DNA from 3 places in the Streptomyces sp. NPDC058279 genome. Region 3 is predicted to be linked to each of the others. Evidence: riboswitches for the same ligand, from Rfam matches in the RefSeq annotation. Region 3 holds a riboswitch; each other region holds the start of a gene.

Region 1 (10,114 bases), on a different contig from region 3:
CTGGGACGCCGAGGGCAACGACTACCTCGACATGCTCGCCGGGTTCGGCGTGATGGGCCTCGGCCGGCACCACCCGGTGGTCCGCCGGGCGCTGCACGACGTCCTGGACGCCCAGCTCGCCGACCTCACGCGCTTCGACTGCCAGCCCCTGCCCGGCCTGCTCGCCGAGAAGCTGCTCTCCCACAGCCCCCACCTGGACCGGGTCTTCTTCGGCAACAGCGGCACGGAAGCGGTGGAGACGGCCCTCAAGTTCGCCCGGTACGCCACCGGACGCCCCAGGGTCCTCTACTGCGACCACGCCTTCCACGGCCTGACCACCGGCTCCCTCTCGGTCAACGGGGAGGGCGGCTTCCGCGACGGCTTCGCGCCCCTCCTCCCCGACACGAAGATCGCGCTCGGCGACCTGGCCGCGCTGGAGCGGGAACTGAAACGCGGCGACGTGGCCGCGTTTGTCGTGGAACCAGTCCAGGGCAAGGGGGTCCTCGCGCCCCCACCCGGTTTCCTGCTCGCCGCGCAGGACCTGTTGCGCCGCCACAAGGCGTTGCTGATCGCCGACGAGGTGCAGACCGGCCTCGGACGTACCGGTGATTTCTACGCGTACCAGAACGAACCGGGAGTGGAACCTGACCTGGTGTGCGTGGCCAAGGCCCTCTCCGGGGGCTACGTACCGGTCGGGGCGACCCTCGGCAAGGATTGGATCTTCAAGAAGGTCTACTCCTCCATGGACCGGGTGCTGGTGCACTCCGCCAGCTTCGGATCCAACGCCCAGGCGATGGCGGCGGGGCTGGCCGTGCTCAGCGTCATGGAGGACGAGGGGATCGTGGCCCGTGCCCGGGCGACGGGCGACCTGCTGCGCGGCCGGCTCGCGGCGCTGGTGGACGAGTACGAGCTGCTGCACGAGGTGCGCGGCCGCGGGCTGATGATCGGCATCGAGTTCGGCCGGCCGTCCTCGCTCGGGCTGCGCAGCCGTTGGACGATGCTCCAGGCGGCCCGCAAGGGGCTCTTCGCGCAGATGGTCGTGGTGCCGCTGCTCCAGAAGCACCGGATCCTCACCCAGGTCTCCGGGGACCACCTGGAGGTCATCAAACTGATCCCGCCGCTGATCATCGACGAGCAGGACGTGGACCGGTTCGTCGGCGCCTTCCGCGAGGTCATGGACGAGGCGCACGGCGGTGGCGCCCTGATGTGGGACTTCGGCAGGACGCTGGTGAAGCAGGCCGTCGGCAACCGCTGACGGCCCGCCCGGCAGTCGCGTCAGTCGAGGAGCCGGTCCCTGAGCCGGCCGAGGGTCGCGGGCGTGAGTCCGAGTCCCTCGGCCAGGTAGGGCTCCACCCCGCCCCAGGTCTCGTCGATCGTCTCGAAGGCCGCGGTCACGAACTCGGCGCGGGCGTCGAAGAGCGGAGCCAACAGCTCCATCACCTCGGGGGAGCGCGCGTCGGCGGAGTCGTCGCCGCGGCGCACCCGGTAGCGGTTGTGCGGGGCGTTCGACTCCAGGTAGTCCGCCACGATCGCCTCGCGCTCGACGCCGAGGGCGAGGAGCGTGACGGCGATCGACAGTCCCGCCCGGTCCTTGCCGGCCGCGCAGTGCATCAGGGCGGGCACGCTGTCCTCGGCGAGCGCGTGTACGACCCGGCTGTGCTCGGCCGTCCGGCCCCTGATGATCGCCCGGTACGAGGTCCGCATCCGGGCGGCGGCCCTGCCCTCGCCCAGGAGCCCCCGGAGCTGACCCAGGTCGCCGTCCCGGACCATGGTCCAGAATTCCCGGCCGTCCGCCGGATCCGTCAGCGGGATGTTCACGTTCCGGACGCCAGGCAGATCGACGTCCGGTCCTTCCAGCGCGTGGTCGGCCCCGTTCCGGAAGTCGAAAACGGTGTGGAGGCCGAGCGAGGACAGGAATTCCACATCGTTTTCGGTGGCATGCGCCAGATGTCCGCTTCGGAAGAGAAGTCCCGACCTGACCCTTCGTCCGTCGGTGGTCGGCAGTCCGCCCACGTCACGGAAATTGCGCACTCCGGACAGTTCGGGCCCGGTGGGTGGGTCGGCGGCTATCTGCTGGGTCACGAGTCGGGTCCTCCGCATCGTCATGGGCCGTCGCGGCCGGGTGGCGGCCGCGACCGTCGGGCCGACGCCACGCTGTCCGAATTAGGTCGGTTGAGAACAACTTGCCGTATCCGGGGGCGAGATCGCGCCGGATCCCGTGAGCCAGATCATACGGTGACCGAGCGTGCCTGATCGCGAAACCCGAATTCCCTTGTCCGGGCGGTTGTTGCGGGGCCGGAATGGACGGAGGGTGACGGGAATTCAGTGGCCTTCTCAAATCTGCTATTCCGTCAGGGAATTCATGGCTTGTTGTGTGTGCCCCCACTCGATTACCTTCGCGATCGATCCGGGTGGACCGCCGAATCCTGCCGCCGCCCGGGAACCGCACCCGACTATTCACGCGCGCGGCAGGAGCGGGGGAACCAGGTAAGCCGCTGTTCCGGATCTTCCCGCCGGAACGGCTCGGGGTGAAGTCGTACACCGCTGCGTACGGCCGGACATCTCCAGTCCGAACCCGACAGCTCACCTCGCAGGCGACGGAGAGGAATTCGTCATGCCCGCACACGGCAAGCACCGCCGCCCGAAGTCCCGTGCCATGTCCCGCGGACTGGCCGCCGCCGGCACCGGTGGCGCCGCCCTGGCGCTCCCGCTGATGGGTGCCGCCGGCGCCCACGCCGCCCCGGCCGCCGCCCCCGCCGCACCGCCCGTCCAGGCCCCGCTGCTCCCGGTTTCCCAGCAGGCCGCGCCCGTCGCGGCCCCGGCGACCGCCCCCGGCGTCTACACCGTCGTCCCCGGCGACTACCTTTCGAAGATCGCCGCCGAACGCCATCTCTCCGGCGGCTGGGAGCGGCTGTACGCCGACAACCGCGAGGCCGTCGGCGCGAATCCCTCCCTCATCCACCCGGGCCTGAAGCTGACCCTCGGCGCCCGCGCGGACCACGACGCGCACGGCGACCACGCCTCCGCCGAGACGGCCTCCCGGGACTCCGGCGCGGCTTCGGCCCCGGCCTCCTCGGACGACTCCTCCACCACGGCTCAGGCACCCTCCGAGCCCGGCTCCGGCAGCGGTTCCGCCGAGGCGCCGCAGGCCGCGCCGTCCGCGCAGGGCTCCGGCTCCGCCGCCGGCACGGTCTCGGCGTCCGGATTCGTCGCCCCGGTCGACGGCGGGACCTCCACCCCGTACAAGCAGGCGGGCAGCATGTGGTCTTCCGGTTACCACACCGGCGTCGACTTCATCGCGAGCACCGGCACCACCGTCAAGGCCGTCGGCGCCGGCACCGTCGTCACGGCCGGCTGGGGCGGCGCGTACGGCAACGAGGTAGTGATCCGGCACGCCGACGGCAAGTACTCCCAGTACGGCCACCTCTCGCAGATCTCCGTCTCGGTCGGCCAGAGCGTCACCGCCGGACAGCGCATCGGACTCTCCGGCGCCACCGGCAACGTGACCGGCCCGCACCTCCACTTCGAGGTCCGCACCGGCCCGGCGTACGGCTCCGACATCGACCCGCTGGCGTACCTGCGCTCCAAGGGCGTCAACGTCTGACGGGCCAGGGCGGGCGCCCGTGGACGCGTGAGGCCGGCACCCCCGAGGTGGTGCCGGCCTCACGCGTTTCTTATTCCTCATGTGCATCGTGGCGTAGATCACGGTCCGTCAAACCCTGCTTACGTTGGCGTAGGTCGCCCGTGGGGGTGAAGGATGTGGTGCTGTGGCAGCGACGACGACGACACTCAAGACCATCGGCTCGTACGCGGCGATCGGGGACAGCTTCACCGAGGGCGTGGGGGACCCGGGACCCGGGGATTCGTACCTGGGCTGGGCGGACCGGCTGGCCGTACTCCTGGCCGACCAGCGGGACGAACACGATTTCCGGTACGCGAACCTGGCCGTCCGGGGGAAGCTCCTCGACCAGATCGTGGCCGTGCAGGTGCCGAGGGCGAAAGCCCTCGCACCCGACCTCGTCACCTTCTGCGCGGGCGGCAACGACATCATCCGCCCGGGAACCGACCCGGACGACGTGGCGGAGCGCTTCGAGGCGGCCGTCGCCGACCTCGCCGGCTCCGTGGGCCGCGTCATGATCACGACCGGCTTCGACACCCGGGGCGTGCCGGTCCTCAAGCACCTCCGGGGCAAGGTGGCGACATACAGCGCGCACGTGCGCGCCATCGCCGACCGGTACGACTGCCCGGTGCTCGACCTCTGGTCCCTCAAGTCCGTGCAGGACAGGCGGGCGTGGGACGCCGACCGGCTGCACCTCTCGCCCGAGGGGCACACCCGGGTGGCGCTGCGCGCGGCCCAGGTCCTCGGCCTGGACGTGCCGGCCGACCCCGACCAGCCGTGGCCGCCGGAGCGACCGCGCGGCTCGGTGGACGTCACGCGGGACAACATCCAGTGGGCGCGCGAGCACCTGGTGCCCTGGATCGGACGGCGGCTGCGCGGCGAGTCCTCCGGGGACCACGTCGAGGCGAAGCGGCCGGACCTGCTGCCGTTGTAGGGCGTACGCGCCGACGGGGGGTCGGGGCGGCGGGGCGGCGCAAGGGGGTCGGGTCGGCGGGAGCGGGGCGGGCGGGGCCGGTGGATCGCGACACGCCGGGGGGCGCGAGCGGAATCCTCGGGGCCCGGTGTGCGTTGGGATGATCGTAGTCACGCACGACCGTCCTGCCCCCATCCTCACAGGAGGCGCCTTGTCCGGCTCCCGTCCCTTGCGTCCGCGGCTGCGTGCCCTGCGACCCGAAGCCTTCGGCGCGGACCCGTCCGGCGCGCGGCTGGAGCGCATCCTGCGCTCGCCCCACTTCGCCGACGGGGTCTTCCAGAACCCGGTGGGGGCCCGGACCAGGCCGTCCGGTTCCATGGCGGAGTTCGCCAAGATCTACTTCCACAAGGAGCAGCGCCTGCGGCGCAGCCCGGGTGCGCCGATCCCGGTCTACCCGACGACGCTGGCCGAGCTGGCCAAGCCGCCGGTGAGCGGGCTACGACTGACCTGGATGGGGCACTCCAGCGTCCTCGCCGAGATCGACGGCCGTCGGGTGCTGTTCGACCCGGTGTGGGGAGAGCGGTGCTCTCCCTTCCCGTTCGCCGGACCGAGGCGGCTGCACCCGGTACCGGTACCGCTGGCCTCGCTGGGCAAGATCGACGTCGTGGTGATCTCGCACGACCACTACGACCACCTGGACCTGCCGACGATCAAGGCGCTCGCCGGCACGGACACGGTGTTCGCCGTCCCGCTCGGCGTCGGAGCCCATCTGGAGCGCTGGGGGGTCCCGGCGGACCGGCTGCGCGAGCTGGACTGGAACGAGAGCACCAAGGTCGCCGGGCTCTCCCTCACCGCCACCCCCGCCCGCCACTTCTGCGGGCGCGGTCTGCGCAACCAGCAGTTCACCCTGTGGGCGTCCTGGGTGGTGGCGGGCGACGCGCACCGGATCTACCACAGCGGCGACACGGGCTACTTCCCGGGCTTCGCGGAGATCGGCGCCGCGCACGGCCCGTTCGACGCCACGATGATCCAGATCGGCGCGTATTCCGAGTACTGGCCCGACATCCACATGACCCCGGAGGAGGGCATGCAAGCCCATCTCGACCTCCAGGGCGGCACACCGAGCGGCACGATGCTCCCGATCCACTGGGGCACCTTCAACCTGGCACCGCACCCGTGGGACGAGCCGGGCGAGGGCACCTTCGCGGCGGCGGAAGCGGCCGGTGCGGCGATCGCCCTGCCGGTACCGGGCCGGCCCTTCGAGCCGGGAGCCGCCGACGCGCCGGCCGAGCCGTGGTGGCGTCCCTTCGTCGCGAACGCCGCCCCCGCCGCGACCCCGTCCCCCTCCCACCCGACCGCCACGCCGCCGAAGCCGGCGCCGGTCCACGAGGAGCCGGAGGCGGTGGGCTCGTAGCGGCCGCGTGGCGACCTGGCGGGCGGTGGCCGTGCAGCGGTCCGCTGGTCCGCTGGTCCGCTGGGCGGCCGGGCGGATGGGCGGCTCCGAGGCGGGCGGTGGATTCGGGCTCTCGTGCGAGCGCTCCTTCCCAGGCGGTAAGCAGCCCGGTGAAGTTGCCCGACTCGGCGCCCGGGGCGGGAGCGTGCGGTCTAGCGTGGGTACCCGGTGATCAACACCGGTCCTCGCAGTGCCGAGGACCGGGCCCCACGTACCGAGGACCCCGATGTCCGGATACCGCGCCGCCCGCCACGCTCCGTCGAGACACGCCGTCACCGGCCCCGGTCGGCACTTACGCCCCCAGCTGGTCCGGGCCGCCGTCCTGCCCACCCTCGCCGCCGGACTCAGCGGCGCGGCCGCCGTGATCTTCACCTTGCAACTCGGAGGCGGATCGGGCGCCCGGGACCCCCGGCTCTGGCCCGTCCTCACCGGCTGCGGGCTGCTCGTGATGGGTGCGCTCGCCGCCGCCCTGCTCGGTGCCCAGCGCGGGGCCCGGGCCGTACGCGAACGGTGCGAGTCCCTGCGCCGCTCCAGCCTGCGCGGCCGCCAGGAACTGCGGGCGGCCCTCGATCGGCTGGAGTGCGGCGAGACGCCGCCCCGCCCGGTGCGCGGCGGTGCCGGCGGGCCGCCGCCGGGCGACGACCCCGCCCGGCTGGACGAGTTCTGGCTGCTGGGGCAGGAACTGCGCGGTGCGCGCGAGCAGGTGTACGGGACCCTCGTCCGGCTCGCCGGCCGGGCCGCCCCGTCCGACAGCGACCGCAAGGTCGAGGTCTTCGTCAACCTCGCGCGTCGGCTGCAATCCCTCGTGCACCGCGAGATCTCCTTGCTGGACGACCTGGAAGACACGGTCGAGGATCCCGACCTGCTGAAGGAGCTCTTCCACGTCGACCACCTCGCGACCCGGATCCGACGCCACGCCGAGAACCTCGCCGTGCTCGGCGGCGCCGCCTCCCGGCGGCAGTGGACCCGGCCCATCGACCTGAGCGAGGTGCTCCGATCCTCCGTCGCGGAGGTCGAGCAGTACACGCGGGTCAAGGTGGTGCCCCCGGCGGGCGGCACCGTCCGTGGGCACGCCGTCGCCGACGTCGTCCACCTGCTGGCGGAACTCGTCGAGAACGCCACCGTCTTCTCCGCCCCCGACACCGACGTGGTGGTGCGCGCCGAACGCGTCACCGCCGGGATCGCGGTCGAGGTGGAGGACCGGGGCCTGGGCATGCCGGCCGAGGAACAGCGCCGGATGAACGCCCTGCTGGGCGATCCGGACCAGGTCGACGTGCGGCACCTGCTGGCGGACGGCCGGATCGGCCTGTACGTGGTGTCCGCGCTGGCCCGCAGGCACGGGGTCGCCGTCGAGCTCAAGTCCAACATCTACGGCGGTGTGCTCGCGGTGCTCGTCCTGCCGCAGGAGCTGCTGGGCGCGGAGGCGTCCACCGCCGCCGACGCGCACGATGTCGCGCGGGCCACCTCGTGGGGGACCGGGGCGGGGGCGCAGATGCCCCCGCTGGAACCCGTACGCACGATCACCCCCGCGCCACGCCGGCCGGAGCCGGCGGAGGCGGCTCCGACGGTACCGACGTGGGCCGAGCCGGTACCGGAGCCAGTGGGGGAGCCGGTGGGAGAGTCGGCTCGGGACTGGGAGCCGGAACCGGAGTGGCGGCCGGAGCCGGTTCCGGCACCGGTTCCGCATGCGGTGGTGGAGCCCGCCCCCGCCCCTGCCCCTGCCCCTGCCCCCGCCCCTGCCCCCGCCGCCGACCCGGTTCCGGTCGCCTTCACGGTGCCCGCCGCGCGGACGGACCCCGACCGGCCGCTGCTGCCCCGGCGCCGCGCCCAGGAGCACGTCGTGCCCGAGCTGCGCGAGGCCCCGGCCCCGCGCAGCACCCCGGAAGCCGAGCCGCCCGTACACGACCCGGGCCTGATGGCGGCCTTCCAACGGGGCTTCGACCGGGCCCAGTCGGAGCCCCGGGCGTGACCCCGCCCGGCGCCCCGGCCCGCGTCCCCTCGCCTCCCCCTTTCTCACCCCACCCCCCACCCCGGCAAGGAGCACACCCTCATGAGCGGCGAAGTGGCCACCAGGACAAGCCGGCTCTCGGATCTCGACTGGCTGCTCGGCGGCCTGGTCCAACGGGTGCCGTACACGCGCAGCGCGGTCCTGCTCACGGCGGACGGCCTCGTGAGCTGCGTGCACGGCCTCGACACCGACAGCGCGGACCACATGGCGGCGCTGGCCTCGGGCCTGTATTCGCTGGGCCGCAGCGCCGGCTCCCGGTTCGCGGCCGGCGCGGAGGTACGGCAGGTGGTGGTGGAGCTCGACACGGCGCTGGTGTTCGTCACGGCGGCCGGGTCCGGCACCTGCCTGGCCGTACTCGCCGACCGGGAGGCCGACGCGGGGGTGCTGGGCTACGAGATGGCGATGCTGGTGAAGAGCGTACGTCCCTACCTGGCGGCGCCGCCGCGTCGGCCCGTCGCCGATCCGGAGCGATGAGGGCCCGGGCGCGGGGGGCGTACGGGTCCGGTCCGGGGCGGGACACCGCCCCCTGGCTGGACGACACGGCGGGCCGGGTCATGCGGCCCTACACCGCGAGCGGCGGGCGGACCCGGCCGGCCGTCGCGCTCGACCTGCTCTCGCTGGTCACGGCGACGGGCGTACGCCCGCGCGTGCCGCTCGGCGCGGAACACACCCTCGCACTGCGCTTGTGCGCCGGCGCGTCGGCGGTGACGGTGGCCGAGGTGGCCGGGCAGCTGAGGCTGCCGGCGGGGGTGGTGAAGGTGCTGCTGTCCGATCTGATGGAACACGGAGCCGTCGAGGCGCGGGCCCCGAGGTTCCCGGGCGGCGACTCGCTCGCCGCCGACGACCTGGACCTGTTGCGGGCGGTGCTCGATGGCCTACGCCGAAGGCTGTGACGACCGGGGCCTGCCCACGACCTTGAAGATCCTGGTCGCGGGCGGGTTCGGGGCGGGAAAGACGACCTTCGTGGGCGCGGTGAGCGAGATCGAACCGCTGTGCACGGAGGAACTGCTGAGCGACCTCGGTGAGAGCGCCGACCCCCTCGAAGGGGTGGAGGCGAAGACGACGACCACGGTCGCCCTGGACTTCGGCAGGCTCACCCTCGACCGGGGCCACGTCCTGTACCTCTTCGGCACGCCCGGGCAACAGCGCTTCTGGTTCCTGTGGGAGGAGCTGTGCGCGGGCGCGCTGGGGGCGGTGGTGCTGGCCGACACGCGCCGCCTCGCGGACTGCTTCCCGGCCGTGGACTTCTTCGAGCGGCGCGGGATCGCCTTCGTCGTCGCCGTCAACGAGTTCGACGGCTGCCACCGCTACACGCCCGGGGAGGTCCGGGAGGCGGCGGGGCTGGGGCCGGACGTACCCGTCGTGCGGTGTGACGCGCGGCTGACCAGTTCCGGTACGGGGGCGCTGGCCGCCCTCGTCCACCACCTGCTGTTCAACGCCGGTTCCGGGCGGGCGACGGAACCGGCCACCTAGGAGGATCGGGGGAACCGTCATGACGTACTACGAATCGACCGGCCACCTGCTGCTCACCCCGGTGGACCGGGAGGCGCCCGGCCGGGCCGTCCGGCTGCGCGAACTGCACCTCGGCGAGCGGCCCGACGCGGAACTCGACGCCTTCGCGCGGCGGATCGCGCAGACCCTGGAGGTGCCGTATGCGGGGGTCAACTTCGTCGGTGAGGAACGGCAGTTCTTCGCGGGCCTCCACCACCGTCCCGACGCCCCGCCGAGCGGCTACCCGGCCCGCGTGCTGACCCGCGACCTCGGGTACTGCCCCCATGTGGTGGTCCGGGGGCGGGCGTTGGTGCTGGAGGACGTACGCGACTTCGCGCGCTTCGCGGGCAACGCCGTCGTGGACGGGAGCGGGGTGCGCTCGTACGCCGGGGCGCCGCTCACGGACCGACGGGGGCTCGTCCTGGGGACGGTGTGCGCGGTGGACGTGGTGCCCAGGCGGTGGGGGACGGAGGGGCTGGGGACGGTGAAGGCCCTCGCGGCGGAGCTGGCGGAGCTGCTGCGGGAACGGGAGGACCGGTGCCGCTGACCGGGGACCTCAGGCGGCCGGCCGCAGGAAGGCGGAGATCCGCTCCCTGAGCGAGCGGGGATCCAGGCCGTGGGCGGCGGTGTGCTCGGCGATGGTTCCGTAGC
Region 2 (10,114 bases), on a different contig from region 3:
GCGTGCGCGACGGCGAGGGAGACGCCGAGGATGGCGTTGGCGCCGAGCGAGCCCTTGTTGTCGGTGGCGTCCAGGTCGAACATGGCCTGGTCGATCAGCCGCTGCTCGGTGGCGTCGTAGCCGACGAGCTCCGGGCCGATCTGCTCGATGACGGCGAGGACGGCCTTCTCGACACCCTTGCCCATGTAACGGTTGGGGTCACCGTCACGGAGCTCGATGGCCTCGAATGCACCGGTGGAGGCGCCGGACGGGACTGCAGCACGGCCGGTGCTGCCATCGTCGAGGCCCACCTCGACCTCGACCGTGGGGTTGCCTCGGGAGTCCAGGATTTCCCGGGCTACGACGACGTCGATGGACGGCACGAGCATCTCCTTCTGGGATGTGACGCTGGGTGTGCGGTGGCAGGGGGCCGTGGGACGGCCCTGCCGACTAGAGCCTAACCGGCTCCGGGCACTGGACCGGCCGACCGCCCGGGTCCTGGGACGAAAAAGCGGCCGTACGCCTGCTTTCCCGGACAAAGGGACCGCCCGTGGACCGCCTCCCGGCCGTGGTCCGGCCCGGATCCGGCCGCGATCCAGCCATGATCCGGTCCGATCCGGCCGCGGACGCGCCACCGCCCGGCGCGTGGAGGGGTACGCGCCGGGCGGTGGTCGGACTCGGTGTCACCCGAGGTTTCAGCTCAGCTTCAACTTCTGGCCCGGGAAGATCAGGTCGGCGTCGGAGACGATGTCCTTGTTCAGCTCGAACAGCTTCTCCCAGCCGCCCTTGACGGCGTTCGCCTCGGCGATGGTGCCCAGGGTGTCGCCCTCCTTGACCTCGTACGAGCCGTTGCCCGTCTTCGGGGCCTCGGTCTTCGGGGCGGCCTTGGGGGCGGCCTCGGAGCGCTCGGAGCGGGTGACCGGGGCCTCGGGCCGCTTGGTCTCCTTCTTCGGCGCCGGGGCGGCCTTGGTCTCGACCTTCGGCTTGGCGGGCTTGGGGGTCTCGGCCGAGCCGCCGCCGCTGTACGAGGAGTTCGACAGGCCCACGCCACAGGACGGCCACGCACCCTTGCCCTGGCCCTTGAGGACCTTCTCGGCGATGGCTATCTGCTGGGCCTTGGAAGCCTGGTTGGCCTGCGCGGCGTACGCCTTGCCGCCGTAGGCGGCCCAGGTGGAGGACGTGAACTGCAGGCCGCCGTAGAAGCCGTTGCCGGTGTTGATGGCCCAGTTGCCGCCGGACTCGCACGCCGCGACGCGGTCCCACTCGGCGCCGGTCGCGGCGCTGGCGGAGCCGGCCGCCATGAGGGGCGCGGCGACGGCGACACCGGTGACACCGGCGAGCGTGACGATGCGGGTGGCCTTGGAGGCGCGGCGGTGCTTGCCCTTGCCGGAAAGCAGCATGGAGTTTCTCCTCACCGACGCCTACGAGGTGAGCTGTCGGGTTCGGGCGAGTGAGTTGCCCGGCCGCGCGACCAGCGCGCGGCTTAACCCCTAGCCGGTGTGACCGTCTCTCGACGGCCGCTCCCGGCGCTTACCTTGGTTCCCCCGCTCCTGCCTTCGGCGCTTGACGCGACGACTGTTCTCTCCGTCCGCCGGCAGGATTCGGCGATGCGGTCGAAGAGGCCCGCGGTGGCGAGCGATTCAGAAGGTAGACAGGTCTCTCCCCGATGTTCAACGAGGGACATCGGGGAGAAATCGACCTGCTTGCGTTCCGCTTAGGGGCGTTTTCGCAGGTGAGGGCGGGGTTTGCGGGAGCTTCGGTACCAGACACGCCAGTTGACCGGAAGAGACGCATGTCTCACTTGCGGATAACGGGCATTCAGCTCTTTACGCATGCCCGAAGTGCCCGTTATTTCTTGGTTAGATCCAGATTCTGACCGGGCTTGATGAGGTCGGCGTCCTTGCCGATGACCTGCTCGTTGGCCGCGTAGAGCGCGTTCCAGCCCCCCTTGAGCCCCTTGGCGTCCGCGATGGCGGTCAGGCTGTCGCCCGCCTTCACCGTGTACGTGGGGTCCGACGCGGCGTCAGTGGCCGCGGGCGTCTCCACCGCCGCCGGGCCGCGGTGCTTGCCGCCGCCCGCCGTGGCGGAGTCGGTGGTGGGCGCGTTCGACGTGGCGGACGGGGTCCCGGTGGTCGGGTCGGCCGGCGTGGAGGGGGTTCCGGACGGGGACGGCGTGACCGGGGTCGTCGGGGTTCCCGAGACGTCGCCGGGGCCGGTCGGGGTCGTCGGGGTCGTCGGCGCCGTGCCGGTCTGGTCGCCGGGCTGGGTCGGTGTCGTCGTCGGCAGGTCCGGATCGGGCATGACGGGCAGTCCGCTGTTGGGGGCGAGCGGCGCGATGGGCAGCGTGAACGGCGCCGTGGCGGACGGGCTCGGGGCGCCGGCGGCCGGGGCGGCCGGGGTGGGCGCGCCGAAGTCGGTGGCGGGGTCGCCCGCGTCGGTGCCCGGCACCGCGTCGTCGGGGCGGGAGGGACTGGGGGCGACCTGCCGCGGGGTCCCCAGTGCGCCCGGGTCCACGTTCGCGGCGGGGCCGTCCTTCACCAGCCCGGACGACGCCGCGCACAGCGGCCACGCCTGGGGGCCCTGGGACGCCAGCACCCGCTCGCCCACGGCTATCTGCTGCGACCGGCTGGCGAGGTCGGGACGCGCCGCGAACTCCCGGCCGCCGGCGCTGTTCCACTGGTCCTGGGTGAACTGCAGTCCGCCGTAGGCCCCGCTGCCGAAGTCCGCGCTCCAGGTACCGCCGCTCTCGCATTCGGCGACGCTGTCCCACGTGGACGTGTCGGCGGCCGAGGCGTTGGTGGCCGCGAGCAGCGGCAGCGCCAGCGCGGAGCCCGTGACTCCTGCGGTGACGACGAGGGCGGGTACCTGGCGGGGGCGTCTGTGGCGGCCGTTCCCGGAACGCATGTAGTGCACCTTTCGCATAACGGCGGGGTAACGGCAGAACCTAGCCCCCTTCGAACGCATGTCACAAGTTCGGCCGGTAACTGACTGCGGGTCAGGGGCTGTCCCGTTACGCCCTCATGTGTTTCGGGGTGTGAAGCGGACCGGAAGGGTGCGCAGGCCACGCATGATGAGTCCGCCCCGCCACCGCAGGTCCGAAGGTGGAACGGCCAGTTCCAGATCCGGCAGACGCATCAGCAAACTCGCGAGCGCGGTCTGACCTTCGAGCCGGGCGAGCGGCGCGCCGAGGCAGTAGTGGATGCCGTGGCCGTACCCGAGGTGCTGATTGTCACTTCGGGAGAGGTCCAGGGTGTCCGGTTCCGCGAACCGCTCGGGATCGCGGTCGGCCGCCGCGAGGACCACCAGGACCGGGTCGCCGGTGGCGATGTCCTGTCCGCCGAGGACGACGGGCTCGGTGGCGAAGCGCCAGGTCGCGAGCTCCACCGGGCCGTCGTAGCGCAGGAGTTCCTCGACGCCGGTGGCGAGCAGGGCGCGCTCCCCGGCGGCCAGCGACGCCTGGAGGCGCGCGCGCTGGCCGGGGTTCATGAACAGGGCGTGCAGCCCGTTGCCGATCAGGTTGACCGTCGTCTCGAAACCGGCGAAAAGCAGGATGAAAGCCATGGCGGTGGCCTCGGCCTCCGTCAGGTGGTCGCCGTGGTCACTGGCCCGGATCAGGTCCGAGATGAGGTCATCGCCCAGATCATCCCTTTTGCGGTGGATGAGTTCACCGAGGTAGGTGCGCATCTGCTTGACCGAGCGGGCGACACCGCCGCGCGGCCCGCCACCGTGTCGGATCATCATCCCGGCCCAGTCCCGGAAGTCGTCCTGGTCCTCGCGCGGTACGCCGAGCAGCTCGCAGATGGCGTAGATGGGGAGGGGGAACGCGAACTCGTGGATGAGGTCCGCCTCACCCCTGCTCTCGAACCGCTCGATGAGCTGGTCGGTCAGCTCCTGCACCCGCGGGGTGAACGCGGCCACCCTGCGCGGGGTGAACGCCTTCGACACCAGCCGCCGCAACCGGGTGTGGTCCGGCGGGTCGATGTTCAGCAGGTGCGTCATCAGCTCGGCCTTGCGCTCGCCCGGGATGCCGGTCTTGCCCTTGGCGTGCGCCGGCTCCGCGTGGTGCGCCGGGTTCTTGCTGAGCCGCTGGTCGGCGAGGGCCTGGCGGGCGTCGGCGTACCGGGTCACCAGCCATGCCTCGACCCCGCTGGGCAGCTTGGTCCGGTGCACCGGCGCGTGTTCGCGCAGCCAGGCGTACGCCGGGTACGGGTCGGTGGCGAACTCCCAGTCGAACAGGGTGGGGCCCTGGGGGGAGAGGGGGTCTTCGGGGGCTGCGGGAGTCGGCTCGTGCACCCGTCGACCGTATCCCGGCCGCCGGCCCGCACCCGCTATGGGCGGTTCGTCGGGGGCTGGCCGTAGATACCCCTTCGCTTGACCCGGCCGCGTTCGCCGTTCCTACTTCGGTGCTGTGGACGTAAGGATCTTGAAGAGCAGCTTCGCCGTGGTGGAGAGACGCGCCGAACACGCGGCCAGGTTCTTCTACTCCCACCTCTTCTGGCACCACCCCGAGATCCGTACGCTCTTCCCCGCCTCCGGGCAGGAGATGGAGCGGCAGCGGGACCGGCTGTTCGCCGCTCTCACCCATGTCGTCGCGCATCTGGAGAGCGAGTCGCTCCTCCCCTATCTACGCGACCTCGGACGCGACCACCGCAAGTTCCTCGCCGGCCCCGAGGAGTACGAGGCCGTCGGCGCCAGCCTGCTCGCCGCGCTCGCCGAGGCCGCCGGCGAGGCGTGGACCCCGGCCGTGGCGCGGGCCTGGGCGGAGGCGTACCGGCTGATCGCCGGGGTGATGAGCGCCGCGGCCGCGCAGAGCGAGGACCCGCCGTGGTGGGACGCCGAGATCGTGCGCCACCTGCGGTACGGCCGGGACCTCGCCGTGCTGACCCTGCGCCCGCACGCCCCGCTGGGCTACCGGCCGGGCCAGTACGTGAGCGTGAGCAGCGACCGTGTCCCGGCCTGCTGGCGCGCGTACTCCCTGGGCAACGCGCCCCGCCCCGACGGGACGGTGGACCTGCACGTCAGCCGGATCGAGGGGGGCCGGCTCAGTACCGTCCTGGTCGGCGGGACGGACCCGGGCGAGTCGCTGCGCCTCGGTGCGCCCGGCGGCGCCCTGACGCTGCGCCGGGACGGCCGCCCCGTCACCCTCATCGCCGCGGGCACCGGCTGGGCCCCGGTCCGCGCCCTGCTGGAGGAACTCGGCCGGCACCCGCCCGATCAGGACGTCCGGCTCTTCGTGGTCGCCCGGGACGCCGCGCACCTCTACGACCGCCCGTTCATCGACGCGTACGCCGACGCCTTCGAGTGGCTCGCCGTCACCTACATCACCCCGGCGCCGGGGCAGCAGCGCAACGAGGCCACCGACCGGCTGGGGACCGCCCTCGGCCACCGCGGGCTGTGGTGGGAGCAGGACGTCTACCTGAGCGGGCCGGCGCCGTTCATCGCGGAGACCGCCCGCCTGCTGGAGCAGCTCGGCGCGCACCCGGGGCACGTCTTCCACGACGCGGTGCCCGCGGTCGAGTCCGGCGGCGGCCACGGCCCGAACGGGCGACCGCTCGGCTTCGGCGAATGGTTCCTCAGTCGCCCGTCCCCGCACTGGATCAACCCCGCGGCCCGCGCGCCCCGACAACCGTGACCCCGCACGGGACCGCTTCCCTACTCCGCTGCTCCCCTCCCCTGCTCCCCTCCCCTACTACTCGCTCTCCGGCGCGACGCCCTCCGCCGCGCGGATCGCCGCCCGGTAGGCGCGGGCCGCCGCGCGCAGCGCCGTCTCGGGGTCGATGCCCTGCGCCTCGGCGCGCGCCGCCAGTTCGAGGAGTTCGTAGCCGATGCCCTCCCCGCGGGGCAGTTCCACGGCGAGCGGGGCCGTCCGGACGCGGCCCGCGAGCTTGGCCGCGAGCGCGAGACCGGGCTGGCCCAGCGGAATGCCGTCGGTGACCGACTCCCGCTGCTTCTCCACCGCCTTGGTGCGCTGCCAGTGCGCGCTGACGTCCTCGGGGGTCTCGGCCGTCTCGTCGCCGAAGACGTGCGGGTGCCGCCGGATCAGCTTCTCGACCAGGTCCCCGGCCACGTCGTCGATCGAGAACGGTTCGTCGCCGTCCTCCGGGCGGCCCTCCTGCGCGATCCGCGCGTGGAAGACGACCTGGAGCAGCACGTCGCCCAGTTCCTCGCGCAGTTCCTCCCGGTCGCCCGTCTCGATCGCCTCGACCAGTTCGTACGCCTCCTCGATCGCGTACTTCACCAACCCCTCGTGCGTCTGGCGCGAGGTCCAGGGGCATTCGCGGCGCACCCGGTCCATCACCTGGACCAGGTCGAGCAGGCGGGCGCCGGGCAGGTCGTAGGACCCGGGCAGCAGTTCCAGATCGGGCATGGCGACGCGGCCGGAGCCGGCCAGCCGGGCCAGTCCGTCGGTGAGCCGCCGGTCGCCCTCGCCGATCGGCAGGACGACGACGGTGCGGCCCCCGGCGCACGCCTCGACGAGGGCCTGGGCGTCGGGGCTCTCGTACGCCACCGCCACGCCCGCCTCGCGCAGGTACGGCACCTGCGGATGGCCGGGATCGGCGCACAGCACCCGGTCGGCGGCCTTCAGGGTCTGCCAGGCCGACCAGGACAGCAGGCCGGGGGCGACCCGGTGGCTGGTGGTCAGCAGGACGATGCGGCCGGTGGGCTCGGAGGGCGGCGCGTGCTCAGTCACCCTCCGAACCTACCTCCGCGCGTCCGGCCCGGGCCCCGGCGGGGCGGGCCCGCGCCCGGCGGGCTCCGCCCGGGTACGGCTCAGGCTCCGGCGGGGGCCTGCTCGGACCGGGTCCGCTGACTGATCCACGGGGTGGTCTCGTCGCCGAGCAGGATCTGCCGCGCGTCCCAACGGCCGTAGCGCGGGTTCACCTGGACGTGCAGGGCGTTCGCGGCGGCGGAGAGCTTCTCCAGCGCCTTGTCCTGGTTGCCGTAGTGCTCGAACAGCTTGTCGCGCAGCAGCTTGAAGCGGGTGTCCGCGTCCATCTGGTCCGGCGCGAGCTGTGCCTGCTGGAGGGCCGCCGTCTCCAGCGCCGCCGGGGTGCCGGCCTGCTGGAGCTGGGCCTTGCGGACGTCCTCGACCTCCCGCGTCGTCACGGTGACGCCGGCGTCCTTCGCGGCGCGCTCCAGGACGGCGGTCTGGATCATCCGGTTCAGCTTCGAGCGGTCCAGGCGCGGGGTCGCCTCGATCAGTTGGGCGCCCTGCCCGGAACGGTTCTGCGCGCTGCGGACCTCGTTCACCTGGGCCTGGAGCGCTGCGGTGGTGATCCGCTCGCCGCCGACGACGGCCGCCGAGCCGGGATGGGCCTGGCCGGAGCAGGCGGACAGCAGGGGAGCCGCCGCGAGCAGGGCGGCGGAGACGGAGAGCGCTGTGCGACGGTGCAAAGGAGCCTCCAGGGCCGGGAGATTGTGCGGCAATGCACAAGAAGGCCGTGCGGTGATCGATGGTATGCAGTCGGGGGGTTCCGAGCCACCGGTTCGACCAACGATTACCGGGGTGTCGGGGTGCGGCGGGTGCGGTGTCGGGAGGCCCGGGGCCGGGTCAGCGGACCTGGCCGAGCCACTGGAGGGTGCGGCGGATCTCCGACGGGAGCGGGTGGTTCGGCCCGTGCAGGCGGTCGGCGTCGAACAGGAGGCGGACCAGGGTGTCGTGGGCCGCCGGCCGGTCGCCCATGGCCAGCAGCAGGTGCGCTATCCGGCGCCGGACCTCCAGCGGCAGGCCCGGGTCCGGGTTGGCGTAGTGGTTCTCGAACAGCGGGAGCAGGGAGCGGTACTCGGCGAGGGCCGCCGCCGGTTCCCCGAGTTGTTCGAGGCACTGCGCGGCGTCGTAGCGGAACCGCAGCGACTGGGCGTCGCCGGCGGGGAACTCCTCGGCGAGCCGGCGCAGTTCGGGCAGGGCGCGGCGGTACTGGCCGTCGTCCATCAGCGTGGCCGCGTACTGCTTGCGCAGCGAGCGGACGACCGGCGAGTGCTCCCCGTGCTCGGCGGCGGCCGCCGGGAGGATGCCGCCGAGGATGTCCACGGCCTGGGTGAGCCGCCCCTCGTCCAGCAGCCGACGGGCCTCGTCCACCGCTCCCGGGATGTCCGGGCGGGGCTCGGCCGGGGGTTGGGGGGCCTCGGGGGTGGCGGTGGCGCGGTCGGGCCAGGGCGCGTGGGGGCGCAGGAACGGCCGGGTCGGGTCGAGCGGCCCGGCGGGGGCGCCGCCCTGGCGGGGCAGCAGCGGCGCGAGGGCCTCGTAGACCGCCTGGGCGGAGGCGGGCCGGTCCTGCGGGTCCTTGGCCAGCAGGTGCAGGAGTACGGCTTCCAGCGCGTGCGGGATCTCGGGCCGGGTGCGGCGCACCGGGGCCGGGGGCTCGTACAGGTGCCGGTGCAGGACGCCCAGCGCGCTCGACCCGGCGAAGGGGACGTTGCCGCTGAGGAGTTCGTACAGGAGCACGCCGAGCGCGTACAGGTCGGTGTGCGGGCCCACCGCGCCGCCCATGGCCTGCTCGGGGGCCATGTAGGCGGGGCTGCCGATGGGTGTGCCGGTGCTGGTGAGGCGGGTGGTGTCGGTGTCCATGACGGAGGCGACGCCGAGGTCCAGCACCAGGACGGTGCCGTCGGGGCGGACCATCACGTTGCGGGGCTTCAGGTCGCGGTGGACGATCGGCACCGCGTGCACCGCCGACAGCACGGAGCACAGTTGGGCGGCCACCGCGACGGCCCACTGCCACGGGTACGGGCTGTGTTCCACCAGGTGGTCGGCCAGGTTGGAGCCGTCGACGTAACCCATCACCAGGAAGAGTTCGTCACCGTCGTCGCCGGCGTCGTGCACGGTGACCAGGCCGGGGTGGTCGACCTGGGCCGTCACCCGGCATTCACGCGCGAAGCGGCGGCGCAGTTCCTCGGCGACGGTGCCGGGGCCGGCGACCTTGTCGGGGCGCAGCAGCTTGACGGCGACGCGGCGGTCCAGGCGTCGGTCGTAGGCGGTCCACACCTGGCCCATGCCGCCCTGGCCGAGGAGGGAGGCGAGCTGGTAGCGCTCGCCGATCAGCCGGTCGGTCACTGCTCGGGGTCCTGCACGGCGGTCGGGTTCGGGTCCTGGTAGGGGCCGCCGGGGCGCGGCGGGTGCGGGGTCTGCTTGCGCAGCAGTTCGCTGAGCTCGTCGAGTTCGGCGCGGACCTGCCCGATGCGCGGCGGCGGGGTCGGCTGCGGCGGGACCTGCGGCGGCGGGGGCGTCGGCACCGGGGACGGGACCGGCGTGTGGACCGGGTTCCGGACCGGCGTCTGGACGGGCGGGTAGCCGTAGGCCGGGTTGGGCGCCGGGTACCAGGGCGCGGCCGGCGCGAGGGCCCGGTTCTCGTGGTGGCGGATGTCGGCGACGAGGAAGTACACGCAGGTGGCGAAGCCGGTGAGGAGCGTGCCGCCGGCTCCGGCGTTGCCCTGCCAGCCGCTGGTGTCGGGGGTCGGGTCCATGCCGATCAGCACGACCCAGGCGACGGAGAGCACACAACTGAGCGCGAGCAACGTCCAGTCGCGGGTGGCGCGGGTCACGATCGCGAGCCGCAACATCGTGCCCCATGCCAGGAACCCGCAGCTCAGGACCGGCAGCAGCGCGAACACCACGCGCAGGGCCACCACACCCTCGTTACCGGGCCGGTGGTGGTGCTGCGGCGGGATGCCGGGGGCGTGCATCGGTGCTCCTGACGGGCCGAGCGGAAGGGTTGCGGGTATGAGCGTATACAGCGTTTCCGGCCATGGTGAGGGGATGTGCCCAACCGTTGTACGGTCGCAGCGCGATCCCCGGCGAAGCGGCCGGAACAGGCGGTTCCGGCCGCCGCGCGTCCGCTGTCACGCGTGTTACGAGCCGAGGATGGTGGTGAGGAATTCGCCCGTCCACCCGAGCAGTTCCCGCCCGACGAGCGGCTTCCCGCCGACCTTCGCGGTCTTGGGCCGCGGGATCAGCACCTGCGAGGTGGCGGACTTGAGGACCGCCCCCGGGTAGAGCCGCTTGAGCCGCAGCTCCTGCGATTCGCGCAACTCCACGGGCCCGAACCTGATGTTGTTGCCCTGGAGGGTGATGTCGCCGACCCCGCAGGCCCGGGCCAGCATCCGCAGCCCCGCCACCAGCAGCAGGTTCTCCACC
Region 3 (10,114 bases):
GGCGACAGCGGGGAGGGTCAGGTGCGGACTTCGAGGAGGGGGACCAGCTGTTCCGCCGCCGTCATCGAGCCGTGCATGCCGGCGAGCGCGGACTCGTTCGGCTCGTTGCGGCTCGCGGTGATCGCGACATCGGCGTGGGCGGCGGCGATCACGTCGCCGATCCGGCCGAGGACCCGCTCGTCGCACTCCCCCGGCGGGCCGAACCAGCCCAGCTCCAGCGCCTCTTCGCGGCCGGCGACCCAGAAACGGTCACCGAGCACCTCGCGCCACACGGTCAGCACGTCGGCTTCCGCGCCCGGCACCGCGTACACGTGCCGCGCCCGTCCCTCGCCGCCGAGCAGGGCCACGCCGGCGCCCAGCTCCCAGTCGTCGTCGAAGTCGATCCGGGAGTCCTCGTCGAAGGGGATGTCGACCATGCCGTGGTCGGAGGTCACGTACAGCGCGGTGCGCGGCGGCAGTTGCTCGGCGAGCCGCTGCACGAGCCGGTCGACGTACATCAGTTGGCCGCGCCAGGCGTCGGAGTCCACACCGTGCCGGTGTCCGGCGCCGTCGAGTTCGCTGTAGTAGGTGTAGACGAGCGAGCGCTCACCGGCCGCGAGCTGGATCGCCGCGAGGTCCATCCGCTCCTCGCCGGTCATCCTTCCGTGGAAGGTGCCTCCGCTGAGGGCGATCTTCGTCAGGGGGGTGGACTGGAACGCGGGCGCGGACACCTGCGCGGTGTGCACCCCGGCCGCGTCGGCGAGCTGGAAGACGGTCGGGTACGGCTGCCAGGTCTTGGGCTTGGTCCACGGCTGCCAGCGGAGCTGGTTCATCAGCTCGCCGGACGCCGGGTTGCGCACGGCGTAACCCGGCAGGCCGTGCCGGGAGGGCGGCAGGCCGGTGCCGACGGAGGCCAGCGAGGTGGCCGTGGTCGCCGGGAACCCGGCGGTGATCGGGAGGCCCGTGCCGCCCCGCGAGCCGACGAGGAGGGAGGCCAGGTACGGCGCCTCCTGCGGATGGGCCTTGAGCTGCTCCCAGCCCATGCCGTCGACCAGGAACACGCAGTTCCGGTCGGCCGGGGTCAGCTCGGCGATCCCGGCGGTGAGACCGGGGACGCCCTGGCCGGCCGCGAGGGTGGGCAGCAGGTCCGCGAGGGAGCCGGTGCCGTACTGCGGTACCGGGGCGCCGGCCACGTCCAGCAGCTCCGGCTCGTCCCAGTTCGGCGGTGCGGAGGAGGACATCAGCGGGCGGCCGTGGCCGCGGTCGCCTCGGACAGCGCCTGGGCGAAGACCAGGGTCTGGCGGACGGTCTCCGGGCCGTCGCCCGCCTCGCTGACGCGGAGGCTGAGGTCGTCGGCGGTGGAGTTGCCGGTGTAGCCGTGGTCGGAGTCGCAGTTCGGGTCGCCGCAGGCGGCGGGCTCCAGGTCGATGCGCGAGACGGCTCCCCAGCCGATGGTCAGCACGACCTCACGGGGCAGGGTGCCCGGGGTGTAGGACTCCGGGTTCGCGACGACGCGGCTGAGCACCACCGAGGAGATGCTGCTGAGCTTGACCGATTCGGTGGAGGTGGTCGCGTACGGGGACGGGGACCCGGCGTCGGCGGCCTGCTCGTCGGTGTGGCTCACGATGAAGCGGTTGTGGGTGAGCACGAGGACGGTGACGTGCCGGCGCACCTCGTTGGAGTCGAAGGTCGTCTCCTGGTGCACCAGGTACGACGAGATCGGCTCGCCGCCCACCGCGGCCTCCACGGCCTCGGCCACGAGGGCCGGGTAGTAGCCGCTGCGCTCGATCGCCGCGCGCAGCCCCTGGGTCGTCGTACCGGATTTCGCCATGAGGTCCATCCTAAGGCCCGTCCGAGGGACCTGGACCGCGCCGGCGGCCGCCGGTGGCCGCGAGTGCTGTGGCCGGGAAGGTCTACCGGGTCACGGCGCCCGGCACGGCACCTCCCTGCGTTGTCGGACCACGGACGTACGTCCAGTACGAGCTGCGGCCCTCCGCCTTGCGATGCACCGCGCCGACCACCGCGACCCGGCAAACCTTCCCGGCCACAGCACTAGTAGCTGGGCAGCGTGCGCGGTCCGAGGTCGGTGCGGGCGGGGGGACGGGCCACGCGGATGGTGGCGCTCAGCACCGAGAGCCCCTCGGTGGCGACCACGACGGGCTCCAGGGACACGCCGATCACCTCGGGGTGGTCGTCGACCAGTCGGGAGACGCGCAGCAGGAGCTCTTCGAGGGCCGGGGTGTCGACGGGGTCGCTGCCGCGCCAGCCGAAGAGGAGGGGCGCGGCGCGGATGGAGCGGATCAGGCCCGCGATGTCGCGGTCGGTGGCGGGGACGAGACGGTGGGCGGTGTCGCCGAGCAGTTCGGAGGGGACTCCGGCGAGCCCGAAGGAGAGGACGGCCCCGGCGGCGGGGTCGATCACGGAGCGCACGACGGTGTCGACGCCGCGGGGCACCATCGCCTGGACGACCGGGAGGAGTTCCTGGGGCTTGCCGAGCAGTTCGGTAAGTTCCCGGTAGACGCGTCGCAGTTCGGCCTCGGTGGTGAGGTCGAGGCGTACGCCACCGAGGTCCGCGCGGTGGCGCAGGTGCGGGGCGGTGGTCTTCAGGGCGACGGGGTAGCCGAGGATGCCGGCCGCCCGGGCGGCGGCGTCGGCGCTGGGCGCGGGGAGAGTGGTGGGGACGAGGATGCCGTAGCGGGCGAGGAGGGCGCGGGCGTCGGCTTCGGTGAGGGTGAGGACCGTGTCGTGCGCGGCGCCCGCGAGGAGCTCGGCGAGCTGGGCCGCGGCTCCGGCCTCGTCGATGTCCTCGAACTCGGGGACCTGGCCGGAGTCCGCGTTGGCCCGGCGCCACTGGGCGTAGCGCACCGCCTCGGCGATGGCCTTGACGGCCCGCTCGGCGGCGGGGTAGGCCGGGATCCGTCCGTGGCCCGCGGCGGCTCCGCGGGCCGGGGCGTCCTCCCCCACCGCGCCGTTCGCCGCGACCGGGGCCCGCGGGGCCGGGGCCTGCGGCGCGGGGGCCGGTGCCGCCGGGGCCTGGGGGCGGCGGGTCGCCGAGAGGGCGTCGGCCAGCGCGCCCAGTTCCACGTGGACCACCGCCACCGGCTTGCCGGGCCGCTCGGCCACCGCCTCGCGCAGCGCACCCGCCAGGTCGTCGGCCAGTTCCCGCTCCCGCACCCACGGGATCGCCGTCACCACCACCGCGTCGTTGTCCGGCGAGGCCAGCGCTTCGGCCAGGGCCACCCGGAAGTCCTCCGGGGAGGCGGCCGTCGTCAGGTCCAGCGGCGCCAGCGGTCGCAGCCCCTCCGTCAGGCAGGCGTCGTACGTGAGCACCCCCAGCGACTCGGAGTTGCCGAGGATCGCGACCCTCGGCCCGGCCGGCAGCGGTTGCCCGGCCAGCAGCAGGCCGACGTCGACCAGCTCCGTGACGGTGTCGACCCGGATGACGCCCGCCTGCCCGAGCAGTGCCGAGACCGTGGCGTCGGGCAGCCGGGTCCCGGGGACGACGTGCCCGGCCGGGGTGTGCCGCCCGCCGCGCGCCACGACCACCGGCTTGACGGCGGCCGTCCGACGGGCGAGGCGGGTGAACTTGCGCGGGTTCCCCAGGGTTTCGAGGTACATCAGCGCCACCTCGGTGGCTTCGTCCTCGTACCAGTGCTGGAGGATGTCGTTGCCCGAGACGTCCGCGCGGTTGCCCGCCGAGACGAACGAGGACAGTCCCGCGCCCCGCCGCAGCAGCCCGGACAGGAGGGCGATGCCGATCGCGCCGGACTGGGTGAACAGGCCGATCGGCCCCCGCTCGGTGGCCGGGGACGGGGCCAGCGAGGCGTTGAGTTCGACATCGGGGGCGGTATTGATCACCCCGAAGGCGTTCGGCCCGATCAGCCGCATCCCGTAGGACCGCACCTGCCGCAGCAGGTCGCGTTGGCGCTCCTGTCCGGCCGGGCCGCTTTCGGCGTATCCGGCGGACAGCACCACCAGCCCCTGCACGCCGTGCTCCCCGCACGCCGCCACCGCGTCCGGCACCCGTCGCGCCGGGACGGCGATCAGCGCGAGGTCGACCGGGGCTCCGATGTCGGCGACCGAGCGGTAGGCGCGTACGCCGTCCAGCAGGTCGGCGTCGGTCGCCTCGTTGATCGCGTAGAGGTGACCGTGGAAGCCGGTGTCGCGCAGGTTGCGCAGCGCCGCCGCCCCGACGCCCGCGCCGGAGCGACTGACGCCGATCACCGCCACCGAGCCGGGCGCCAGCAGCCGCTGGACGGAGCGGGCTTCGGCGCGCTGTTCGCGGGCGCGCTGCACGGCGAGCGACTCGGCGGTGGGTTCCAGGTCGAGGGTGAGGTGGACGGAGCCGTCCTCGAAGCTGCGCTTCTGCTGGTAGCCGGCGTCCGTGAAGACCTTGATCATCTTGGTGTTGGCGGGCAGCACTTCGGCGACGAACCGGCGGATGCCGCGCTCGCGGGCCACCGCGCCGATGTGTTCGAGGAGCGCGGAGGCGACGCCGCGCCCCTGGTGGGCGTCCTGGACCAGGAAGGCCACCTCGGCCTCGTCGGCGGGGGTGGACGCGGGCCGTCCGTCGGGGCCGATCCGGTCGTAGCGGACGGTGGCGATGAACTCTCCGCCGATGGTCGCGGCGAGGCCGACGCGGTCCACGTGGTCGTGGTGCGTGAAACGGCGCACGTCGCGGTCGGAGAGCCGGGGGTAGGGAGCGAAGAAGCGGTAGTACTTCGACTCGTCGGAGACCTGCTCGTAGAAGCTGACCAGCCGGCCGGCGTCATCGGTGGTGATGGGCCGGATCCGGGCGGTGCCGCCGTCGCGCAGGACGACGTCCGCCTCCCAGTGGGCCGGGTACGAGAGGTCCGACTCGATGGTCATGGGCACACCCTAAGGGGCACATCACCCGGGTGGCGCGTGCGCGGCGCATCAGGCACATCAGGGCCGATGCGTGCAAGCTGGGGAAGGCCGAACGGTCGTGGGCCGGGGTCGGAGGCAGGTCCCGGCATTCCGGGCGTCGTGAGAGACTGGTCTAGACAACCGCAAGAACCTGAAGGGCATCACCATGGCAGAGCGCCGCGTCAACGTCGGCTGGGCCGAGGGCCTGCACGCTCGTCCCGCCTCGATCTTCGTCCGGGCGACAACCGCTTCCGGAGTCCCGGTGACCATCGCGAAGGCCGGCGGCGACCCCGTCAACGCCGCTTCCATGCTGGCGGTCCTGGGCCTGGGCGCCCAGGGCGGCGAGGAGATCGTCCTCGCCTCCGAGGCCGAGGGCGCCGAGGCCGCGCTGGACCGCCTCGCGAAGCTCGTCGCCGAGGGCCTCGACGAGCTCCCGGAGACGGTCTGACCCCTGCGACCCTTCGGTCGTCCGTACGCGACGAAGCCGCGGCCCCCGTGAACCGGGCGCCGCGGCTTCGTCGCATTTCCACCCCGAATTCAGCTTGCGGGAAATGATCCATCCTCGCGGATCGGCCACCGCCACCGCATTCACGCCGTGCGCGCAGCGCGATAGGCCGGAATTCTCGCCCCGCGCGAGGGGCCGCCCGGGAGGCCGAATATCGCTCCCCTTTGTATACGGATCGTGTTAATACCGGCCGCCCGCCGTGTTTACGGCAGGTTGCGAAGTCCTCACCCTCGGCCGGTGGGATCCGGCCGCCCGGTCCGCGTGCAGTCCGGTCAGCGTCCGGGCGCGCTCCGCGTCGCCCCGCGCGACCGCGTCCACGATCGCGCCGTGCTCGGCCCAGGAGTCGACCGGCCGGACCGGGGCCGTCACCACGTACATCCAGGCGATCTTGTGCCGGGTCTGGGTCAGCACGGAGATCAGCCCGGGGCTGGCGGACGCCTGGGCGAGCGTCTCGTGGAACCAGCCGCCCAGGGCGCGCAGATCCTCGCCCCGGCCGCTCCTGGCCCGTTCCTGGCCCAGCCTGACCAGCCCGCGCAGCACTTTGAGGTGGCCCTCGGTGCGCCGGCGGGCGGCCCTGGCGGCGGCGAGCGGCTCCAGGACCGCCCGCAGCTCCAGCAGGTCCGCCGCCTCCTGTTCGGTGGGCTCGGCGACGCAGGCCCCCGCGTGCCGACGGGTGGTGACGAACCCCTCCGCCTCCAGGGTGCGCAGCGCCTCGCGGACGGGGACGCGCGAGACTCCGTACCGGCGGGCGAGGACCTCTTCGGTCAGTCTGCCGCCCGGTTCGAAGACCCCGGAGACGATGTCGTCACGAATTGCTGTGCATACCGCGTGCGCAGGAATACGCAAGACCGGACTCCGCTCTCATTCCGACTGCCGTTATCGGCGCTGCCGCCACGACCGTACTGCGACTCTATTGCAACACGCGACGATTTCCGAGGGCGGCCGGAAATACGAAACATTCGCCGGGGGCGAAGAGGTGCGGCGACACACGTCGAAGGCCCCGGCTCGGTGAGCCGGGGCCTTCGACGGAAGTGGTGCGGACGTACGTCGGGCCGCTCGTACTTCGGCGCTCGACGTCGGGCCGGTCGTACGGTCAGACGTTGACGCCGTGCGAGCGCAGGTACGCCACAGGGTCGATGTCCGTGCCGTACGTGGCGCCGGTGCGGGCCTCGAAGTGCAGGTGCGGGCCGCTGGAGTTGCCCGTGGAGCCCGAGATGCCGATCTGCTGGCCGGCGGTGACCTGCTGGCCGACGGAGACGCTCAGCGAGTTCATGTGTCCGTACTGCGTGTACGTGCCGTCGTTGTGCCGGATGACGACGTTGTTGCCGTACGCGCCGCCCCAGCCCGCCTCGACGACGGTGCCCGCGCCCACGGCGTGGACGGTGGTGCCCTCGGCGGCGTGGAAGTCGATGCCCGTGTGGCTGCCGGAGGACCACATGCCGCCGCCCGCCTTGTACTGCGTGCTGACGTACGAGCCCTCGATCGGGGCGACGAAGGTGTTGAGGCGCTTGCGCTCCTCCTCGCGGGCCGCGCGCTCGGCGGCGTCCCGCTCGGCCTTCGCCTTGGCCTCCGCGAGGCGCTTGGCCTCGGCGGCGTGCGTCTTGGCGTCGGCCTCGGCCTGCGCCTTGGCTGCGGTGGCCTCGGCCGCCCGCTGCTGGGACTCGGCCTGGTTCTGGATCTCGCTCTGGAGCTCGTCGGCGACGACGACGGCGCTGAGGCCGGTGTCCTCCATCGAGGGGGCCGCGGCCTTGTCCGCGGCGAACGCGGGACCGGCCAGGGTGCCGACGACGCCCGTGGTGGCGAGGGCGGCTATGCCGGCGTAACCGGCGGTCTTGCGGCTCAGACGGCTGGAACCACGGTGCTTACCGGCGGCACGACTGCCAAACGCCATGAAGGGTTTGATCCTTTCCTTCCCTCTCGCCTACCGGGTTAGCTGACGGGTTCGGAGCAGGAAGGTCTCCTACGGGCCCCTCTTGCGAGGTGGTCCGATTCACCCCAGGGACGCATGTGGGTCCCCGGCTCCCCAGGCTCGCGCCTGACGGGGACTCGGCGATCGCTGCCCGGTGCCGCGGGTGCGGCGGGCACAACTGACGGACAGCACGCCCGACGCTAGGCGGATCTTCAGTCAATCTCCAAACAGACGCGCGCTTTTGTTACCTACGCCACACCGCATACGAACAACCGCACCACCAAACAGGCAAAAGGGACTCCGGCCGCCAAACCGCCGGAGCCCCTCGCGCCAAGAGGCGAGTAAAGCCAGGTCAGTTGGTGACGACGGTGACCTCACCGATCCCGAGGGCCCGTACGGGCTCCGCGATCTGGGCCGCGTCGCCCACCAGGACCGTGACCAGCCGGTCCACCGGGAACGCGGCGACGACCGCCGAGGTCGCCTCCACCGTGCCGGTCGCGGCGAGCTGCGCGTACAGCCGCGCCTGGTAGTCGTCCGGGAGTTCCTGCTCCACCTGGTCGGCGAGCGTGCCCGCGACCGAGGCCGCCGTCTCGAACTTCAGCGGGGCCACGCCCACCAAGTTCTGTACGGCGACGTCCCGTTCGACGTCGGTCAGACCGCCCTCCGCGAGGGTGCGCAGCACCGTCCAGAGGTCGTCCAGCGCCGGACCGGTGTTGGGCGTGTCCACCGAGCCGCTGATGGCGAGCATCGAGGCGCCCTTGCCGTCGGCGGTGGAGCGCAGCACCTGGCCGAACGCGCGCACCCCGTAGGTGTAGCCCTTCTCCTCGCGCAGCACCTTGTCCAGCCGCGAGGTGAGGGTGCCGCCCAGGCAGTACGTGCCGAGCACCTGGGCCGCCCAGACCCGGTCGTGCCGGTCCGGGCCGATGCGGCCGATCAGCAGCTGCGTCTGGACCGCGCCCGGCCGGTCCACGATGATCACGCGACCGGTGTCGTCGGCCGTCACCGGGGGGACGGGCAGCGGCTCGGCGTTGCCGCCGGTCCAACCGCCCAGGGTGTCCGCGAGGACCGCGTCCAGGTCGATGCCGGTCAGGTCGCCGACGACCACCGCGGTGGCGGTGGAGGGGCGCACGTGGGCCTCGTAGAAGGCCCGTACGGCGGCGGAGTCGATCCGGGCCACCGTCTCCTCGGTGCCCTGGCGGGGCCGGGACATCCGCAGTGCGGACGGGAAGAGCTCCTTGGAGAGCTCCTTCGCGGCGCGGCGCTGGGGGTTGGCCAACTCGTGCGGGATCTCGTCGAGCCGGTTGCGCACCAGTCGGTCGACCTCGCCGTCCGCGAAGGCGGGGGCCCGCAACGCCTCGGCGACCAGGCCGAGGGCCTTCGCCAGGCGGGAGGCCGGGACCTCCAGGGAGACCCGGACGCCCGGGTGGTCGGCGTGCGCGTCGAGGGTGGCGCCACAGCGCTCCAGCTCGGCGGCGAACTCCTCGGCGGAGTGCTTGTCGGTGCCCTCCGACAGGGCGCGGGCCATGATGGTGGCCACGCCGTCCAGGCCCTCGGGCTCCGCGTCCAGCGGTGCGGCGAGGTTGATCTCGACGGCGATGACCTGCTGCCCCGGGCGGTGGCAGCGCAGCACGGTCAGGCCGTTGGGCAGCGCGCCGCGCTCGGGGGCCGGGAAGGCCCAGGGCTTGGCCTCGCCGGCCTGCGGCTGCGGGTGGAGGGTCATCGTGACGGCTGCGGTGTCGCTCACTGCTCCGCCCCTTCGTTCTGGGTGTCGTCGATCTCGTCGGACTCGTCGGACGCGTCGGACTCTCCGCTGAGCGGCTCGTACACGAGCACCGCGCGGTTGTCGGGCCGCAGCCGGGCCGCGGCGACGGCCTGCACTTCCTCGGCGGTGACGTCGAGGACGCGCCCGACCGCGGTCAGGGCGAGCTGCGGGTCGCCGAACAGGACCGCGAAGCGGCACAGTTCGTCGGCGCGGCCGGCCACCGTGCTCAGCCGGTCCAGCCACTCGCGCTCCAGCTGCGCCTGGGCCCGCTCCATCTCCTCGGCCGTCGGGCCCTCGGCGGCGAACCGCGCGAGCTCCTCGTCCACGGCCGCCTCGATGGCGGGCACCTCGACCCCGCTGGAGGTCTTCACGTCCAGCCAGCCCAGCGAGGGCGCGCCCGCGAGGCGCAGCAGGCCGAAGCCCGCCGCGACGGCGCTCTGGTCGCGCCGGACCAGGCGGTTGTGGAGGCGGGAGGACTCGCCGCCGCCGAGGATGGTCAACGCCACGTCGGCGGCGTCGCACTCGCGGGTGCCGTCGTGCGGAAGCCGGTAGGCGGCCATCAGCGCGCGGGCCGGGACCTCCTCGACGATCTCCTCGCGGAGCTGGCCGCCCATGACCTCGGGCAGCGAGCCGTCACGCGGCGGCTGCTTGCCGTCGTGGGCGGGGATGGTGCCGAAGTACTTCTCCACCCAGGCGAGCGTCTGCTCGGGGTCGATGTCGCCGACGACCGACAGGACGGCGTTGTTCGGCGCGTAGTACGTACGGAAGAACGCGCGGGCGTCCTCCAGGGACGCGGCGTCCAGGTCGGCCATCGAGCCGATGGGCGTGTGGTGGTACGGGTGGCCCTCGGGGTAGGCGAGGGCGGTCAGCTTCTCGAACGCCGTGCCGTACGGGACGTTGTCGTACCGCTGGCGGCGCTCGTTCTTGACGACGTCGCGCTGGTTCTCCATGGACTCCTCGTCCAGGGCGGCCAGCAGCGAGCCCATGCGGTCCGCCTCCAGCCACAGCGCGAGCTCCAGCTGATGGGCGGGCATCGTCTCGAAGTAGTTGGTGCGCTCGAAGCTGGTGGTGC

What was found. Region 3 has a riboswitch for cyclic di-AMP ahead of ACFVXJ_RS14870 (M23 family metallopeptidase). Riboswitches for the same ligand answer to the same signal wherever they lie in the genome.
Region 1: it holds a riboswitch for cyclic di-AMP, as region 3 does, so the genes downstream of both, ACFVXJ_RS13035 (LysM peptidoglycan-binding domain-containing M23 family metallopeptidase) here and ACFVXJ_RS14870 (M23 family metallopeptidase) in region 3, are expected to answer to the same signal.
Region 2: it holds a riboswitch for cyclic di-AMP, as region 3 does, so the genes downstream of both, ACFVXJ_RS27130 (transglycosylase family protein) here and ACFVXJ_RS14870 (M23 family metallopeptidase) in region 3, are expected to answer to the same signal.

Annotation. Positions count from the first base shown of each region.
Region 1 is NZ_JBHVYA010000005.1:250,994-261,107, forward strand. Features, by position in the region: gene ACFVXJ_RS13025 (aspartate aminotransferase family protein) at 1-1,234, shown strand, start outside; gene ACFVXJ_RS13030 (tyrosine-protein phosphatase) at 1,255-2,061, opposite strand; cyclic di-AMP (ydaO/yuaA leader) riboswitch at 2,420-2,589, shown strand; gene ACFVXJ_RS13035 (LysM peptidoglycan-binding domain-containing M23 family metallopeptidase) at 2,594-3,583, shown strand; gene ACFVXJ_RS13040 (SGNH/GDSL hydrolase family protein) at 3,747-4,532, shown strand; gene ACFVXJ_RS13045 (MBL fold metallo-hydrolase) at 4,723-5,925, shown strand; gene ACFVXJ_RS13050 (ATP-binding protein) at 6,191-7,933, shown strand; gene ACFVXJ_RS13055 (roadblock/LC7 domain-containing protein) at 8,015-8,446, shown strand; gene ACFVXJ_RS13060 (DUF742 domain-containing protein) at 8,443-8,865, shown strand; gene ACFVXJ_RS13065 (ATP/GTP-binding protein) at 8,843-9,445, shown strand; gene ACFVXJ_RS13070 (GAF domain-containing protein) at 9,465-10,010, shown strand; gene ACFVXJ_RS13075 (transketolase) at 10,020-10,114, opposite strand, start outside.
Region 2 is NZ_JBHVYA010000019.1:101,148-111,261, reverse strand. Features, by position in the region: gene eno (phosphopyruvate hydratase) at 1-368, opposite strand, end outside; gene ACFVXJ_RS27130 (transglycosylase family protein) at 675-1,379, opposite strand; cyclic di-AMP (ydaO/yuaA leader) riboswitch at 1,383-1,551, opposite strand; gene ACFVXJ_RS27125 (transglycosylase family protein) at 1,828-2,883, opposite strand; gene ACFVXJ_RS27120 (cytochrome P450) at 2,998-4,272, opposite strand; gene ACFVXJ_RS27115 (globin domain-containing protein) at 4,388-5,611, shown strand; gene ACFVXJ_RS27110 (nucleoside triphosphate pyrophosphohydrolase) at 5,669-6,670, opposite strand; gene ACFVXJ_RS27105 (SurA N-terminal domain-containing protein) at 6,751-7,374, opposite strand; gene ACFVXJ_RS27100 (protein kinase) at 7,532-9,034, opposite strand; gene ACFVXJ_RS27095 (hypothetical protein) at 9,031-9,663, opposite strand; gene mfd (transcription-repair coupling factor) at 9,829-10,114, opposite strand, start outside.
Region 3 is NZ_JBHVYA010000006.1:257,022-267,135, forward strand. Features, by position in the region: gene ACFVXJ_RS14845 (alkaline phosphatase family protein) at 18-1,220, opposite strand; gene ACFVXJ_RS14850 (DUF5998 family protein) at 1,220-1,810, opposite strand; gene ACFVXJ_RS14855 (GNAT family N-acetyltransferase) at 2,032-4,848, opposite strand; gene ACFVXJ_RS14860 (HPr family phosphocarrier protein) at 5,033-5,314, shown strand; gene ACFVXJ_RS14865 (GntR family transcriptional regulator) at 5,552-6,217, opposite strand; gene ACFVXJ_RS14870 (M23 family metallopeptidase) at 6,465-7,262, opposite strand; cyclic di-AMP (ydaO/yuaA leader) riboswitch at 7,275-7,433, opposite strand; gene ACFVXJ_RS14875 (M16 family metallopeptidase) at 7,633-9,000, opposite strand; gene ACFVXJ_RS14880 (M16 family metallopeptidase) at 9,021-10,114, opposite strand, start outside.